DNA from 3 places in the Desulfitobacterium dichloroeliminans LMG P-21439 genome. Region 3 is predicted to be linked to each of the others. Evidence: riboswitches for the same ligand, from Rfam matches in the RefSeq annotation. Region 3 holds a riboswitch; each other region holds the start of a gene.
The links. Region 3 has a riboswitch for glycine ahead of DESDI_RS16900 (alanine/glycine:cation symporter family protein). Riboswitches for the same ligand answer to the same signal wherever they lie in the genome.
Positions count from the first base shown of each region.

Region 1: another riboswitch for glycine. It lies ahead of DESDI_RS04340 (ACT domain-containing protein); the one in region 3 lies ahead of DESDI_RS16900 (alanine/glycine:cation symporter family protein).
Region 2: another riboswitch for glycine. It lies ahead of gcvT (glycine cleavage system aminomethyltransferase GcvT); the one in region 3 lies ahead of DESDI_RS16900 (alanine/glycine:cation symporter family protein).

Region 1 covers NC_019903.1:934,449-940,061, reverse strand. Annotated here, with positions in the region: gene DESDI_RS04355 (hypothetical protein) at 1-175, opposite strand, end outside; gene DESDI_RS04350 (LytR/AlgR family response regulator transcription factor) at 369-1,097, shown strand; gene DESDI_RS04345 (PFL family protein) at 1,253-2,620, opposite strand; gene DESDI_RS04340 (ACT domain-containing protein) at 2,633-2,932, opposite strand; glycine riboswitch at 3,078-3,172, opposite strand; gene DESDI_RS04335 (flavodoxin family protein) at 3,399-3,986, shown strand; gene DESDI_RS04330 (IS1380-like element ISEcp1 family transposase) at 4,083-5,345, shown strand; partial or broken gene DESDI_RS04325 (nickel-dependent hydrogenase large subunit) at 5,553-5,613, opposite strand, start outside.
Region 2 covers NC_019903.1:2,830,678-2,836,290, forward strand. Annotated here, with positions in the region: gene gcvPA (aminomethyl-transferring glycine dehydrogenase subunit GcvPA) at 1-639, opposite strand, end outside; gene gcvH (glycine cleavage system protein GcvH) at 641-1,027, opposite strand; gene gcvT (glycine cleavage system aminomethyltransferase GcvT) at 1,120-2,217, opposite strand; glycine riboswitch at 2,307-2,382, opposite strand; glycine riboswitch at 2,384-2,489, opposite strand; gene DESDI_RS18440 (sugar diacid recognition domain-containing protein) at 2,602-3,462, opposite strand; gene ileS (isoleucine--tRNA ligase) at 3,703-5,613, opposite strand, start outside.
Region 3 covers NC_019903.1:3,575,700-3,581,312, forward strand. Annotated here, with positions in the region: gene DESDI_RS16890 (glutamine--tRNA ligase/YqeY domain fusion protein) at 41-1,699, opposite strand; gene rnk (nucleoside diphosphate kinase regulator) at 1,734-2,150, opposite strand; glycine riboswitch at 2,525-2,600, shown strand; glycine riboswitch at 2,606-2,699, shown strand; gene DESDI_RS16900 (alanine/glycine:cation symporter family protein) at 2,849-4,231, shown strand; gene DESDI_RS16905 (VOC family protein) at 4,340-4,714, opposite strand; gene DESDI_RS16910 (MBL fold metallo-hydrolase) at 4,834-5,556, shown strand; gene DESDI_RS16915 (2'-5' RNA ligase family protein) at 5,553-5,613, opposite strand, start outside.

The DNA of each region.
Region 1 (5,613 bases), 980 kb from region 3:
GGAGCTGAGCATAATCTGCATTAGCCAACGCTTGCACCTGGGCCACCTGGTCCGCAGGCACTTCGTTTGTAGGTGGATTGCTAGCTGGCGCAGAAGCCGGAGCCTCATCTCCTCCACAGCCTATAAGACTTAAAGACATAACCGCTATCATAAGGACTACTAATAACTTTTTCATTGATCAATCTCCTCTTCTCATAAATTTCCTTGGCGTAAATACCTTGTTATCAGCATAGCAAAATAAACTTCCTAAAACTGTTGAGGGCGTGAAATGTAGTTTTTTCGTCCTGAAAGTTTGACCAAGATTCAAACTATTCTCTGTTATTATGATAAAATATACTTGGGTTATATTAACACTAGGAGGCATCGTAGTGCTAAAGATTGCTATTTGTGATGATGATGTACAAGAGCTTACTCGTCTTACTAATCTAATGAAAAAATATCAAGCTGAGAAGAAAGCCACTATGAAATATGTGACTTTCTCCAATGCCATAGAACTTTTAGAAACCATGCGTAAAGGTATCTATGATGTCCTACTACTTGACATACTAATGCCTGGAGTAAATGGTATGGAGGCAGCTCATGAAATTAGGCGATTTGACAGTGAGGTAAGAATTATCTTCTTGACATCTTCACCTGAATTTGCAATTGAAAGCTATGCTGTCGATGCTTATTACTATTTACTCAAACCCTGTGCCCCAGAAAAGCTCTACCCTGTTCTGGATAGCCTTTTTCTGGATTCACATAAAGAAGAGGCTGCCTTAAATATTAAGACAGCCTCGGGAGTGATGCGTATACCCTTTAGTAGGCTAGAGTTTTTAGAAGTCATCAATAAGAAGCTATATTTTCACATCAATGATGGCAGTGTAAAAGAAATCTATGGTTCGCTCTCCGACTTTGAGCCTGAGCTACTGAGCCGTGAAGAGTTCGTTAAAGTGCACCGTTCGTGTATCGTAAATATGTGCTGTATACAGGAAATAAACGGCAGAGAACTTATTACATATGCTCATCAAAGCGCTCCTATATCAAGGCTACTTTACGGAAAAGTAAGAGAAGCTTATATGCAATATTTGTTTGTGGAAAAAGGGATCCAACCATAACTTCTCCTACTCATAAACTGTCACCTTTTTCTCTTATCTTAGTGTCCAGTTTATCATACCATTTCCAACCTCCAATTGTTGGGTATGTCTAACAATTGGGTGCAGTTCATCAAAGCTGCTTGTTCCTTTTTCTATATCTGCTATGTCCTCTTCACTTAATTCGACAGACTCGTGATCGGCGCCGGAATTCTGCCCCCGCGGCGGATAAAGTCACGGGAGGAAAAGGGATTAAGCCTAATGACCGGAGCTCCTCCCAACAGTCCACCAAATTCTACCCGCTCGCCGACCTTTTTGCCGATGGCGGGAATGACCCGCACCGCGGTTGTCTTCTTATTAATCATCCCAATAGCTGCTTCATCGGCTATAATACCGGCAATCGTCTCCGGCTCGACATCCCCGGGAATCGCAATCATATCCAAGCCCACGGAGCAGACACAAGTCATAGCCTCCAGCTTTTCAATGCTTAAAGCCCCCTCCTCTACCGCGCGAATCATGCCCGCATCTTCCGAGACAGGAATAAAGGCTCCGCTCAACCCTCCCACATGGGAGGAGGCCATGGCGCCACCCTTTTTCACGGCGTCATTGAGCAAGGCCAAGGCAGCGGTGGTTCCATGAGCTCCGCAGCGCTCCAGTCCCATATTCTCTAGAATTTCTGCCACACTATCCCCTACAGCTGGGGTAGGAGCTAAGGAAAGATCCACAATCCCAAAGGGTACATTAAGAACCTTGGAAGCCTCGCGACCGATGAGTTCACCCATGCGCGTAATCTTAAAGGCTGTGCGTTTAATCAGGTTGGCTATTTCCCCTAAATCCGCTTCCGGACTTTTCTTGACTGCATGGGCCACCACCCCGGGGCCACTAACCCCTACGTTGATCACCGTCTCCGGCTCACCTACCCCATGAAAGGCTCCAGCCATAAAGGGGTTATCTTCCGGCGCATTGCAGAAGACAACCAACTTGGCAGCGGCAATACCATCTTGGTCTGCAGTGCGTCGAGCGCATTCGAGGATGACTTCTCCCATGGTTAAAACCGCATCCATATTGATCCCGGTTTTCGTAGAACCGATATTTACCGAGGAGCAAACTCGTTTTGTTTCTGCTAAGGCTTGCGGAATCGCCGCGATGAGAGCCCGATCTCCTTTGGTTAATCCCTTTTGGACTAAGGCTGAAAAGCCTCCCAGAAAGTTGATTCCCACTACCTCTGCCGCTCGGTCCAGTGCCTTAGCTAAACGCACCATTTCTTCCGGGTTAAAGCTTGAACCGAGAAGAGCGATCGGGGTTACGGAAACCCGCTTGTTGACGATGGGAATTCCATAGCGAGCAGATAGACTTTCACCTACACTGACGAGATGCTCCGCTTGCTGAGTGATTTTATCATAGATCTTTTGTTCCACACGCTGAACATCATCTCCGGCACAATCCAACAAGCTAATACCCATAGTGATCGTACGGATATCGAGGTTCTCATTCTCAACCATCTCGATGGTTTGAAGTATTTCGTGGGGAGCGATATGCATTTTCATCCTTTTACCCCCTTAAACTCGATGCATGAATTCAAAAATATCTTCATGCTGAACATTGACTTTTAACCCACGGGGTTCTCCCTCACTCTGCAGCTGCTTGGTGAGATCCCCTAAAGATACGGACGCTTGGGCGACATCCACAATCATAATCATGGTGAAAAATCCCTGGAGGATCGTTTGGCTGAGATCTAAGACATTGATGGATTTTTCAGCTAAACGTCCGGTCAGCCAAGCGATAATGCCAATCTGATCCTTACCGAGAATGGAGATAATCACTCGGTTGGAAGTTTCTTTAGTACTTTCTAAGCTCATTTCCTTTACCCCTTTTCTTCTTGATTTTCTATCGTTCCCATTTTGAGCAATAAAAAAGAGTCAACTAAAAGTTTGACTCTGGTGAGCAAAGAGAATTCATTTAAGCGGCAACATCTAATGCAAGAATCGTAGCCAAAAGCGCCCAAATCTTTTCTCTGTCCTTTTGCCTGAGAGATTGGACAGTATCTTCTACTGTCTTGCCCCTTCGGCGTCCTTACGGAACTCTCCAGAGTTCTGTCCATTTCCAGTTTACCATCGGTTTTACACCCATGCACTCCTGAGAACTTCATCCAGTCCTATTTACTTATATCGTATTATAAACACAATCACTAAAAAAATGCAAACCCAGAACTGATCTCATAATCTTCACAGTTAATTGTTAGCTAGTGAAAAATAAGTACAATCAAAAACGCAGCTGTTATAATGAAGTTATAGATAATAACTAATAAATTGGAGTTGATAAAAAATGAACGTCATCGCGGTAAATGGTAGTCCACGAAAAAAGTGGAATACTGCAACACTCTTACAAGAAGCGCTCAAGGGAGCTCAATCAGTCGGTGCGGAGACCGAATTGGTTCATCTTTATGACTTAAACTTCAAAGGCTGTATCAGTTGCTTTATATGTAAACAGAGGAACACTAAGTATCTCGGCCATTGCGCCTTAAAAGATGATCTTACCCCTCTCTTAGAGAAAATCCTCATAAGTGATGTCCTGTTGCTGGGTTCCCCAATCTACTTCGGCAATGTTACCGGAGAAATGCGCTCTTTTTTAGAACGGTTGTATTTCTCTAACCTAAGCTATAATGAAGGCCAACGTAGCGTATTTCAAGGCAAGATAGCTTCAGGATTTATCTATACAATGAATCTCCCGGAAAGCAATTCACAGCAGATGGGTTACGAATTCTTATATAATGGCAACGCGCGCAGTCTAGAACTCCTAAATGGACCTACAGAATATCTACTTCCTAGATTCTACGTCAGTACTTCAAAAAGCATAATCAAAGCCTTGATAAATATGCGTTCCTTCGAAATTCAGCTTTCACCCATTGGGTGAAAGAAAAGTGCTCAAAAATATGTTAAATTATCAGCTTTTATGACTCGATATATGGTAAAATAATAGTAAGAAAAGTAGTAAAAAGGGGTTCTAATTATGATTAATAAAATTGATTTCAAAGCTAAGAATCTAACATCAAATGCAGGTCTTTTTCTGCTCCTTGAGAATGCAAAAAGCAATGGGATTTTTGATTTTATTGAAAATGACCTCGTATTTGATAATGACTCAACAAATAAAATCAAGATGAATCATATAAAGACCATGCTCTGCGGTCACTTCATTGGCATTGATAAGTTAGAACGTCTAAAGCTACTTCAAAATGATCCCCTCGTCAACGAGTTTGATATTTCCGTAAAAGAACCTGAAACAGTGTCACGGTTTCTAGGAAACTTCAACTTCAAGACAACCCAAATGTTTAGAGACATTAATTTTAAAGTCTTTAAAAAACTGCTCACTAAAAGTAAATTGACATCCATTACGATTGATATTGATAGTAGTGTAATTAACGTAGAAGGTCATCAAGAAGGTGCGTCAAAAGGATATAATCCTAAGAAACTGGGAAACCGATGCTACAATATCCAATTTGCATTTTGCGACGAATTAAAAGCATATGTTACCGGATTTGTAAGAAGTGGCAATACTTACACTGCAAACGGTGCTGCGGAAATGATCAAAGAAATTGTTGCTAACATCAAATCAGACGATTTAGAAATTTTATTTCGAATGGATAGTGGCTACTTTGATGAAAAAATTATCGAAACGATAGAATCTCTTGGATGCAAATATTTAATTAAAGCCAAAAGTTATTCTACACTCACCTCACAAGCAACGAATTCATCAATTGTATTCGTTAAAGGAGAAGAAGGTAGAGAAACTACAGAACTGTATACAAAATTAGTTAAATGGGAAAAAGACAGAAGATTTGTCGTATCTCGCGTACTGAAACCAGAAAAAGAAAGAGCACAATTATCACTTTTAGAAGGTTCCGAATACGACTACTTTTTCTTTGTAACAAATACTACCTTGCTTTCTGAAAAAGTAGTTATATACTATGAAAAGCGTGGTAATGCTGAAAACTATATCAAAGAAGCCAAATACGACATGGCGGTGGGTCATCTCTTGCTAAAGTCATTTTGGGCGAATGAAGCCGTGTTTCAAATGATGATGCTTTCATATAACCTATTTTTGTTGTTCAAGTTTGATTCCTTGGACTCTTCAGAATACAGACAGCAAATAAAGACCTTTCGTTTGAAGTATGTATTTCTTGCAGCAAAAATAATCAAAACCGCAAGATATGTAATCATGAAGTTGTCGGAAAACTATCCGTACAAGGGAGTGTATGAAAAATGTCTGGTATAATAAGAATATCATCAATAAAATTGAGTGTTGCTCTGTGGATAACTTGCAGAGTTTATTAAGTATCATTGCAGCAAAGATGAAATCAATGATTTATCAAAAATGATTGAAAGGTGGTTGTAAATAATGTTACAATGTGTGAGAAGCAGTCTAAATTCTTCGTGAAATAGTGATTTTTGAAGCTAATAAAAAACACACGTGGAATTTAGGTACATTATTAATAAACTCGAGGATAGTGATAAGATAACCGCGATAGCGGTTGATTTTATCG
Region 2 (5,613 bases), 750 kb from region 3:
ATTGGGGCTTTGCAACAAGACTGCTCCCACCTCTTGATTAAGCGCTGCTTCTAATTCATCGAGTCTTAGAACGCCGTTGCTGGAGGAGATAGACTCAATTTCTACACCCCGAGGAAGCAGATAGGTTTGGAGTACTTCTCGATATTCCGGATGAAGGGTTTGCGGCACGAGCACTTTCTTGCGACGGGTAGCATCGCAAGCCATTAAGGCTGCTTCAGCTAAGGCGGATGCTCCATCATACATAGAAGCATTGGCCCCGTCCATTCCCGTTAATTCGCAAACAAGGGTCTGAAACTCATAAATCGCTTGCAGGGTCCCTTGGCTGATCTCCGGTTGGTAAGGGGTATAGGCCGTATAAAACTCCGAACGGAGCAGAAGCTGGTCCACATAACTAGGAATGAAGTGCTCATAGGCACCTGCTCCCAGATAAGAGTCATACTCTTCAACGGTGGTATTTTGGGCAGCAAGTCCTTGCATCGACTTCACCAATTCATATTCAGACAAACCTTCCCGAATCTTTAATTGGGCTTGGCGCCGAACGCTTTCTGGGATATCCGCAAAAAGCTCTTCAATGGAGTTGACTCCAATCCGGGCCAGGATCTGTTCTTGCTGGTCCACTGTGTTCGGCACATAATTCATGTTAATGGCCCTCCTCCGCTAGAAACGCTTCATATTCTGCGGCAGACATTAATCCATCTAGATCTTTCAAGTCATCCACTTCTACTTTAACCAGCCAACCCTCGCCATAGGGATCATTATTCAGAAGTTCCGGAGAATCGAGGACCTCTTGATTAAATTCGATGACCTTGCCAGAGACTGATGAGATGATATCCGATACTGCCTTCACAGACTCCACCGTTCCATAAGCTTGCCCAGTTACCACGGTCGTATCGTTCTCCGGTAACTCAACAAAAACTACATCCCCCAAGCTCTCTTGGGCATGTTCCGTGATTCCTAAAACTACCGTATTTCCTTCTACCTTAGTCCACTCATGAGATTTGCTGTACTTTAATTCCACTGGATTCATACATTCATCCTCCTTAATAATGCGGGACTCTAGTCCCTGATTATTGCTTACGTTCGCTGGCATCGACTCAAGTTAGTGGTATGGTGAGATCCCTATTTTTGCCGCTTGTAGAATTGAGAAGGCACAATCTGAGCCTTGACTGCTTTGCCTCGAATCATCACATCGAGTGTTTCTCCTATTTGGGCATATTCCGAGGGAATAAGACCTAAAGCAATGTTTTTATTCAAGGTAGGAGAAAAAGAGCCTGAAGTAATGAACCCAATTTCTTTACCCTCCTTATGAAGAGGATAGTGGGAACGAGCAATCCCCCGCTCGATCATCTCTAGGCCGACGAGCTTACGGGGCACACCTTTTTCCTTCTGAGCCAAAAGAATCTCCTTGCCAATAAAATCCTTTTTCTCCATCTTTACAAAGAAGCCAAGTCCTGCTTCCAAAGGAGTAATATCAGGACCTAATTCGTTGCCGTATAAGGGTAGGCGAGCCTCAAAACGTAGAGTATCGCGAGCCCCGAGCCCGATGGGCTGCACACCTTCTTCACTTCCCACTTCTAAGATTCTCCGCCACATTTGTGATGCCTGTTCAGGGGATAAGTAAACTTCAAACCCATCTTCCCCCGTATACCCCGTCCGTGAAACCAGACAAGGAACGCCATCCACTTCCCCTTGCTTGAACCAGTAATACTTAATTTCCTGCAAATCCATGCCTGTCAACTTTTGCAGAATCCTCTCCGCTTGGGGCCCTTGTATGGCCAATTGCGCATACTCTTGGGAACGATTCACCAGATTCACGGTAAAGTCTTGAGCTTGTTCCTGCATCCAAGCAAAATCTTTATCCGTATTAGAGGCATTGACGACGATTAAGTAATGACTCTCACGAAGCCGATACACGAGCAGATCATCTACGATCCCTCCATCCGGATAGCACATGGGGGAATATTGAATCTGCTCATCCTGCTGGCGGGATAGATCATTGGTAAGTATGTACTGAATAAAGGGAAGCGCATCCTGACCCTCGACCTCCACTTCACCCATGTGAGAGACATCAAAGAGTCCTGCCTGATTGCGCACGGCCTTGTGTTCTTCGATAACTCCTGCATATTGGACAGGCATCTCCCAACCGCCAAAATCAATGAGCTTGGCTCCCAACCTTTGATGTTCTTCATAGAGCGGAGTTCTTTTCAGTTCTGTCACTTCAGCCACCTCCTAAAGTATGAGTATTTGCTAATTCAGCTTAAAAGATGAACACAAATAAAAAAACAGAGGGAATAACGCGTCGCGTTACCTCTGTCCTTTAACCTGAGAGATTACCTTGCGGCTACCCCTTTGGTGTTCTCATCTGAGAAGCTCTCCAGAGTTTCGTCTTCCAGCAGTACTTTTGCCTGAGAGTTTCCCCCAGAATAGATGCGACATTCTGGCCGTTTCTCCTTCGGCGCTCACCTATGAGTCTCTCCTACTGGAATCATTCGAAACCTATTCGATTATCTGCTTTCATTATAGTCAGCTAATGGAGATTCGTCTACACCATTGCCCCTATATTCTAATAATTATTATGTAGAATCAACGATGGTCTACCTCTTAAAGCTTGTGAGCGATACCATTCAGATCATTGCCCACCTGCTGTAATTCTTGAACCATCATAGCGATTTCTTGAGTAGCTTTTGCTTGCTCTTGGGCAATCACATTGTTCTGGAATACACCCTTGACGATTTCCTCCATGGTTTCTTGAAACTTCATCAACAGCTCATTGATCTCATTAGCTGAACGATTGCTTTCGTCGGCTAGCTTTCGAACTTCACCGGCTACCACCGAGAACCCTTTACCCAGTTCACCGGCCCGGGCTGCTTCAATCGCCGCATTAAGTCCTAAAAGATTCGTTTGCTTCGACACACGACGAATAAATTCAGTGACCCCTTCTGTAGCCTTTACTTGCTGCTTAGCCTCTTGGGCGACAGTAGCCACGGTCTGGCTCACACTGGCAACCTCCTCAGAAGAGGCAGCCATTTCTTCCAGGGCTCCTGCGGCTTGCTCTATAGACTCCCCTATATGATCGACATGCTTCTTAAGAATGTCTTTCAGCTCTTCATCACGCAGCAAATAAGCAACCATGGCTGCCGCAACCTTAGCTACAGGAGATACGATGGCAAGAGGTCCTGCAACTCCAAAGGTACCCACTTTCTCTTCTTCTAAAAAAATCGCCAAATTCAAACCCTCACGGACCTGTCCTGAACTATTGGCTTCATCTTCCGCTGTAATTTTGATTTCGTTGATTGAAGTATTCATAATGCGCTGGGCGCCCGTATGTAAAACTCCCAGACGTATCTTTGCTGAGTCAGCGATAATAATGCCTTGGGGGTCACAGACGATGCCATGGTACCCACTTTCCGAGTAAATTAAATCAACAATTCGGTTGGCCAGATTTGCCGTAATTTTTTTCATAATCCCTCTCCCACCTCTGCTGTGCGTCTTAGGGTCAACTCCTTAATGGGCCGTAAAGTATTTAAAAACGCGCAATACTAATACCATTTTTAATAATACTAACTTTTCTAATAATTGTCCATAATTTCGAGGAATTAATTGTGAATAACTACTTTAATTTGGGTTTTAATATAAAGAAAAGACTTACCTGGTAGGTTCCAGGAAGTCTTTTTAGCAACTAAGCAATCAAGTACCTAAGTTTTAAAGATGGCTTACCACCGATGCGCATCTTGGGCATAAGTTCGGATGGTCTTGGTCTTGACCCACTTTAGTATCATAAATCCAGCAACGTTCGCATTTCTCACCGGCTGCCGAGCTCACTGCGATACCAAGCTCTTCCATAGATTCCGCCATGGTGATTCCTTCTGGTTTTCCCTCTCCTGCCTGGTGAACATAAACCTCAGAGACAATAAAAATCTCCGCCAAGTTCGGAATAGCCTTCAAGAATACTTCGAGTTCAGCATTCGGGTAAATCTCGACTCGAGCTGTCAAAGAATGGTTAATTAGCTTATCTTGACGAGCCTTTTCGAGAGCTTTTGTCGCTTCAGAACGCACAGCCAATAGAGTGTCCCATTTCTTCTCCAAAACTTCATCCATCCAGCGGGGATTTACTTTTGGCATTTCCTCGGTTTGGATATTCGAGCCTTCAGCTACGGCGGGGATATATGGCCAAATCTCATCTGCCGTAAAGGTTAATACTGGAGCAATCAGGCGCACAAGAGCATCAAGGACATCATAGAGTACGGTCTGAGAAGCGCGACGCAGAGCGGAATCCTTACCTTCTACATAAAGGCGATCTTTGACGACATCCAAGTAAATAGCGCTCAATTCTACCGCACAGAAGTTATGAACGGTATGATAGACCCAGTGAAATTCATATTTTTCATATCCCTGCAAAACACGGTCGATAACTTTGCCCAGTTGGAGCAAAGCCCAGCGGTCGATTTCCGGCAACTCCTCATAAGCGACCCGATCCTTAACAGGGTCAAAGTCATTGAGATTGCTGAGCAAGAATCTTAAGGTGTTACGGATCTTACGATAGGCTTCCGTCATCTGTTTCATAATCCGCGGCGAGGCTGCAACGTCGTTTTTGTAGTCTGTTGAACAAACCCAGAGTCTGAGGATATCTGCACCCATATCCTTGGCTACTTGTAAGGGATCCACACCGTTACCTAATGACTTGGACATTTTACGTCCTTTTTCATCCACAATGAAGCCATGGGTTAAGACAGCTTTATAGGGGGCCTTGCCATAGGCAGCAACAGATGTCGAAAGGGAGGAATTGAACCAGCCTCGATGTTGATCCGAACCTTCCAGGTAAAGGTCAGCAGGCCAAGCAAGCTCTTCTCGCTCCATCAACACCCCTGTATGACTGGTACCGGAATCGAACCAAACATCCATGATATCGGTCTCTTTGCGGAAGGACTTGCCACCGCAGGAGCAAGCGAAGCCTTCCGGCAAGAATTCTTCAGCCGGACGGATAAACCAGGCATCTGAGCCTTCGGCACGGAAGATCTCTTGAACCTTGGCGATGGTTTCATCGGTGATAATCTCTTTTCCACAATCCTCGCAGTAGAAAATGGGAATGGGCACACCCCAAGTCCGTTGACGTGAAATACACCAGTCTCCCCGATCTGCCACCATGTTATAGATGCGGTCTTTACCCCAGGCGGGAATCCATTGGACATGATCAATTTCGGTCAGAGCCTCTTTGCGGAAACCATCAATAGAGGCGAACCATTGCTCAGTTGCCCGATAGATGATGGGGTTCTTGCAACGCCAACAGTGAGCATAGCTATGCTTAATCTTAGCCTCATGAACCAAGGCATGGAGATTCTTGAGGTCTTCAATAATCACCGGATTTGCCTTATCTACCTTCATGCCGGCATAGGCCCCGCCTTCGGCAGTAAATTTCCCTTGATGGTCAACAGGGCAAAGGACTGGCAGGCCATATTCCTTGCCCACATTAAAGTCTTCTTCCCCATGTCCAGGAGCCGTGTGTACACACCCGGTTCCTGCTTCCAAGGTTACATGATCCCCAAGGATGAGCACGGAATCCCGATCGATGAAAGGATGTTTAGTAATCACGCCTTCCAGTTCTTTCCCCACAAA
Region 3 (5,613 bases):
GTTACACCGACTATCCCATATTAATGCTCACATTGCCGCCTTATTTGATGACAAAGGAGCTCTTCAGAGAAACAATTAGGTTAAACACTAACTTTTCAGGAGTCGTATATTTTGGATCAACGTTAAAGTAACCATGACGGGGGAATTGGAACTTATCCTGTGGTCTTGCCGCTCTCATATGGGGTTCGACAAATCCTTGTAAGATTTCCAAAGAGTTGGGGTTGAGATAATCCAAGAAGGTTTTCCCTTCCTCTTCTTCCCTATCATCAAGGATTAACGCATCATAAAGGCGAAACTCAGCAGGAACTGCCTGAGTAGCTTCTACCCAATGAATAGTTCCCTTTACCTTACGCCCGGTGAATCCGGTGCCACTTTTAGTTTCCGGATCATAAGTACAATGAATCTCTACAATAGTACCCACTTCATCCTTAATGACCTCTTCACACTTAATGAAGTAAGCATCAATTAAGCGCACCTCGTTACCCGGATAAAGTCGATGGTATTTTGGCGGAGGTGTTTCCATAAAATCATCTTGTTCTATGAAGATTTCGCGAGAGAAAGGAATCTGGCGTTTGCCCATCTCTGGATTCTCTTTATTATTATCGGCATCCAGCATCTCCACTTGACCCTCTGGGTAATTGGTGATGACGATTTTCAAGGGTCTGATCACCGCCATGGGTCGAGGTACTCTGAGCTTCAGGTCCTCACGAATAAAGTGCTCCAACATTTTTGAATCAACTAAACTTTCTGATCTGGCCACACCGATGGCTTGAGCAAAGGCACGAATGGCCTCTGGGGTATAGCCCCGACGTCGCAATCCTGAGATGGTCGGCATCCTAGGATCATCCCACCCATCCACAACTTTCTCATCCACCAGCTGTTTTAGTTTACGCTTGCTCATAACTGTATTGGTCATATTCAAGCGGGCAAATTCATATTGATGCGGGGTATTTTCCATCTCACATTCCCTTACCACCCAGTCATAGAGAGGACGATGATCCTCAAACTCTAAGGTGCAAATGGAATGAGTTATTCCTTCGATAGCGTCTTCCAAAGGATGGGCAAAATCGTACATGGGATAAATACACCAGGTATCCCCTGTATTATGATGGCTTGCATGGGCAATCCGATACAACGCCGGATCACGCAGGTTGATATTCGGTGAGGACATATCAATTTTCGCCCGCAGAATCTTTTCTCCGTCCTTAAATTCTCCTTGCCTCATTCTTGCAAATAGGTCGAGGTTCTCTTCCACGCTTCGGTTCCGATAAGGACTTTCTTGACCAGCTTCCGTCAGGGTACCACGGCTTTTACGCATCTCTTCAGCTGTTAAATCGCAAACATAAGCCTTACCCTTCTTAATCAAGAGCACTGCCCTTTTATGCATCTCCTCAAAATAATCAGAGGCGAAGAAAAGATTATCCCATTCAAATCCCAGCCACTTTACATCTTCTTTAATTGACTCGACGTATTCCGTATCTTCCTTGACCGGGTTAGTATCATCAAAACGCAAGTTTGTTTTCCCTTTAAATTCGTCACCCAAGCCAAAATTTAAACAGATGGATTTTGCATGTCCAATATGTAAATACCCATTAGGTTCGGGGGGGAACCGTGTATAGATATGATCTACTTTTCCTGACCGCAGATCCTCAAGAATTATATGACGTAGAAAATTGGAAGATTTGTTTTCGTTGTCCATGGATATCAACCTTTCCTGTAGAATGTTCTAAGGCCTATAAATCATAGTCTCCGGCAGCCTCAGGTTGATAAACAATCTTTTCGACTTTGAGGCGAACCACGCCATCAGGGACTTTCCAGTCAATGGTATCCCCTTGACGATAACCAAGTATAGCTGTCCCTACAGGGGCAAGGACGGAAATCTTATCCTCCAATAAATCAGCATCCTCAGGATAAACCAAGGTATATGTAGTTTCTTCTCCTGACTCCATATCCTTAAGCATTACTTGGGTATTCATAGTAATGGCATCACGAGGAATTTCTGCAGAGGATACCACATCCGCATTATTCAATTCCTGCTCAAGATTTTTTAGGTAATCCTGGTTTTTAGCGCTGCCAAACTCTCTCTCCTTATTGATAAGTTTTAAGAGACGCTCCTGATCAACGGCTGTGATACTAATTTTCCTTCTCATTTCTCCTGAACCTTCCTTTTCTTGTGATAAATATAGAGCGACTATCGCCAGATAGCCGCTAATAATGGTTATGAATTTCGAAAAAAAGGGATTACACACTGTCCTTAGTATATACTATTTCCTAAAATAAGTAAATATCTGTAGTCGCAATATCTACTTCCTCTATGCTACCTCCATGGTTTATTGGCATCCTTCTGTGGATTTCAGGCAAGTCATCGAGTTAGGATGCACTCGAAAAATTATTTTTTACTTACAGCTCTTCTTCTTAAAATATCTTGAATAAAATGGATAGTTTATTTATAATAATAAATATCTCCTTAAAGATGCTGAACAAATCAGAAAAGTCAGATAATCATTAACTTAATATTTGCTGGATGAGATTTACGGGAGAAGGGCTCACGCCCGCCGAAGAAGCAAAACTTTCAGGTGACAGGAACCTGTCGAAGACCGGAAATTGACAGCACTCTGGAGAGACTCAATTAAGGGCGCCGAAGGGGCAATACAATGATGTGTTGTAAATCTCTCAGGCAAAAGGACAGAGGTTAACTAGGGATTGCTATTAAGCATTCTCCTATTTTGCACCCATCATCCGCCTACTCAGAGTCAATCACTACGATTGGCTCTTTTTTATATAGAAAGCGCAACCCCGTTTGGTGGTTGCAGGGGCAGATACCTAGATTAAAGGAGGAGAAAAAACTATGGAGGCCTTGCATAACTTTATCATCTGGTTGAACGGCTACCTCTGGGGACCACCGATTCTTGTTTTGCTGTTTGGTACGCACTTATTCCTCACCTTCCGTACTCGTTTCATACAGAGGTATATTTTCAAAGGGATTAAACTTTCTCTCACGAAGGACCCAGATGCTGCTGGAGATGTCAGCCAATTCGGGGCCCTGACGACTGCTCTGGCGGCAACCATCGGTACCGGTAATATCGTCGGCGTAGCAACGGCAGTTGCCCTGGGTGGCCCCGGCGCTGTGCTTTGGTGCTGGCTGACTGGGGTATTCGGTATTGCCACCAAATATGGCGAGGCCTTACTTGCTGTAAAATATCGGGTCAAAACATCGGATGGCACTATGCTCGGCGGTCCTATGTATGCCCTAGAAAGAGGCCTGGGCATGAAATGGCTCGCGGTTCTGTTCAGCATCTTTACATCCATTGCTGCCTTTGGTATTGGTAATATGACTCAAGCTAATTCTATCTCCGGTATGCTGGATAACCAATTCCAGATCAATCCCATTATTACGGGCATTTTCTTAGCTTCCCTGACAGGAATTGTCATCATTGGCGGGGTAAAATCCATCGCTCGCGTCTGTGAAAAGTTCGTCCCCTTTATGGCGATTGCCTACGTCCTAGGTTGTATCATCATTCTGATTATGAATTCCCAATACGTATGGCCTGCCGTTACTTTGATTTGTGAATCCGCCTTTACTCCGACCGCTGCCGGCGGCGGCTTCGTCGGTGCCAGTGTCATCATGGCCGCTCGTTATGGTATCGCCCGCGGTCTTTTCTCTAATGAATCCGGTTTAGGTTCCGCTCCCATCGTGGCCGCAGCTGCTCAAACGAGAAACCCAGTTCGTCAAGCTCTCGTCTCGGCTACGGGAACCTTTTGGGATACCGTTGTCGTGTGCTTAATGACCGGTCTGGTTGTCGTCAGCAGTATCATCAAAAATCCAACCGCTGCAGAAGGGTTAAAGGGTGGCGATTTAACAACGATGGCCTTTAATGAGATTCCTGTCGTTGGTTCAATCGTTTTAACCTTTGGACTCTTAACCTTCGTATTTTCGACAATCCTCGGTTGGTCTTATTATGGTGAACGAGCCGTTGAATACCTCTTGGGCAAAAAGGGTATTCTTCCTTATCGCCTTCTCTGGGTACTAGCCGTCTTCCTGGGCTCGATTGTCACCCTCCAATTCGTCTGGGATCTTGCTGATGCCATGAACGCAATGATGGCCATTCCAAACCTTATAGCCCTCTTGCTTTTAAGCGGTGTGATTGTATCAGAGACGAAGAAGTATCTCTGGGAAGATTGTTTGGATGAAATCTCAAAGGAGCCTATCCCTGTCATCGAGAATAAATAATCACTGAAAATAGTTCTGATTCTAACAAAGAAGGGTCCTGATTTACCTAGTGTAAATCAGGACCCTTTCGCTTTTAATTCTCCATCGGTGAGGTCAGACAATTGCTCATTAGGTCTTGGAACCCGGCAAAATCTCTAGCCAATAATTGTCGGGATCGTTAATAAAATATATCCCCATCGCTTCATTTTCGTAACAGATGCAGCCCATCTTTTGATGATGCTCATGAGCAGCTTCGTAATCATCCACCATGAGGGCGAGATGAAATTCATTTTCACCAAGATTATAGGGTTCATTCCGGTCTCTTAGCCAAGTAAGTTCCAGGGTATGGGTACTTACTCCGTCACCTAAGTAGACGAGGATAAATTCACCGCTTTCCGGGGCAATTCTCCTTACTTCCTTGAATCCTAGGGCTTCTTGATAGAAAGCTAGGCTTTTCTCGAGATTCAGCACATTAAAATTATTGTGGGTAAATTTAAACTTCATAGCATAATCCCCCTTTTTTCATGTTGACTTATCTTCATATTGCACCCTCATCCATAGTGTAGTAATTTTTAAGAGAGAACACAAACATCTTTTTAATATCTAAGGAACGGAGGCGTCTCATGAAAACTCCTGTAAAAAGCTTTGGCTTAACCATTGAATATATCCGTCACAGTGGTTTCATAGTGGAGTCAGACCAGTCCCTTCTGGTCTTTGACTATTATGAAGGTCCCATCCAATTCCCAGCGACTAAAAAAATCTATGTCTTTACGTCCCATGTCCATCAGGACCATTTCAATCCGGAAATATTCCTATGGCAGAAAGAGCATCCCCATATCCACTATATTTTGAGCTCGGACATCAAGGGGAATCCTAATCTTCCCCCCTCTACCGAAAACATTACCTTCCTTTCACCCTATGATGAGACCCGTTTAGATGATCTTAGAATTAAGGCCTATGGCTCCACCGATGCAGGGATTTCTTTTCTCGTGGAACATGTTGACCCAGAGGGGTTCCGTATCTTTCATGCTGGGGACCTCAACTGGTGGCATTGGTGGGGAGAGCCTCCGGAAGCTATTGAAAACGCCGAGAGGATATTCAAAGAAGAAATCGCCAAAATAAAAGGTGAGTCCATTGATTTAGCCTTCTTCCCGGTCGACCCCAGATTAGAGCAGTATTACTCCATTGGTGCTGAGTATTTTATTCAGGAGCTTAAGCCTCACATTCTTGTCCCCATGCACTTTTGGGATCAGTATGAACCCCTTCAAATTTTCGCCCAAAAATTAGCCTCTTCACCCACCCATATCCTCACCATAACCCAACCTAATCAGATTTTTACAATTTAATTATCCATGTGTTGATGCAAAGAAAACTCACATAGGTAGTCGATGGGTTCTAAGGAT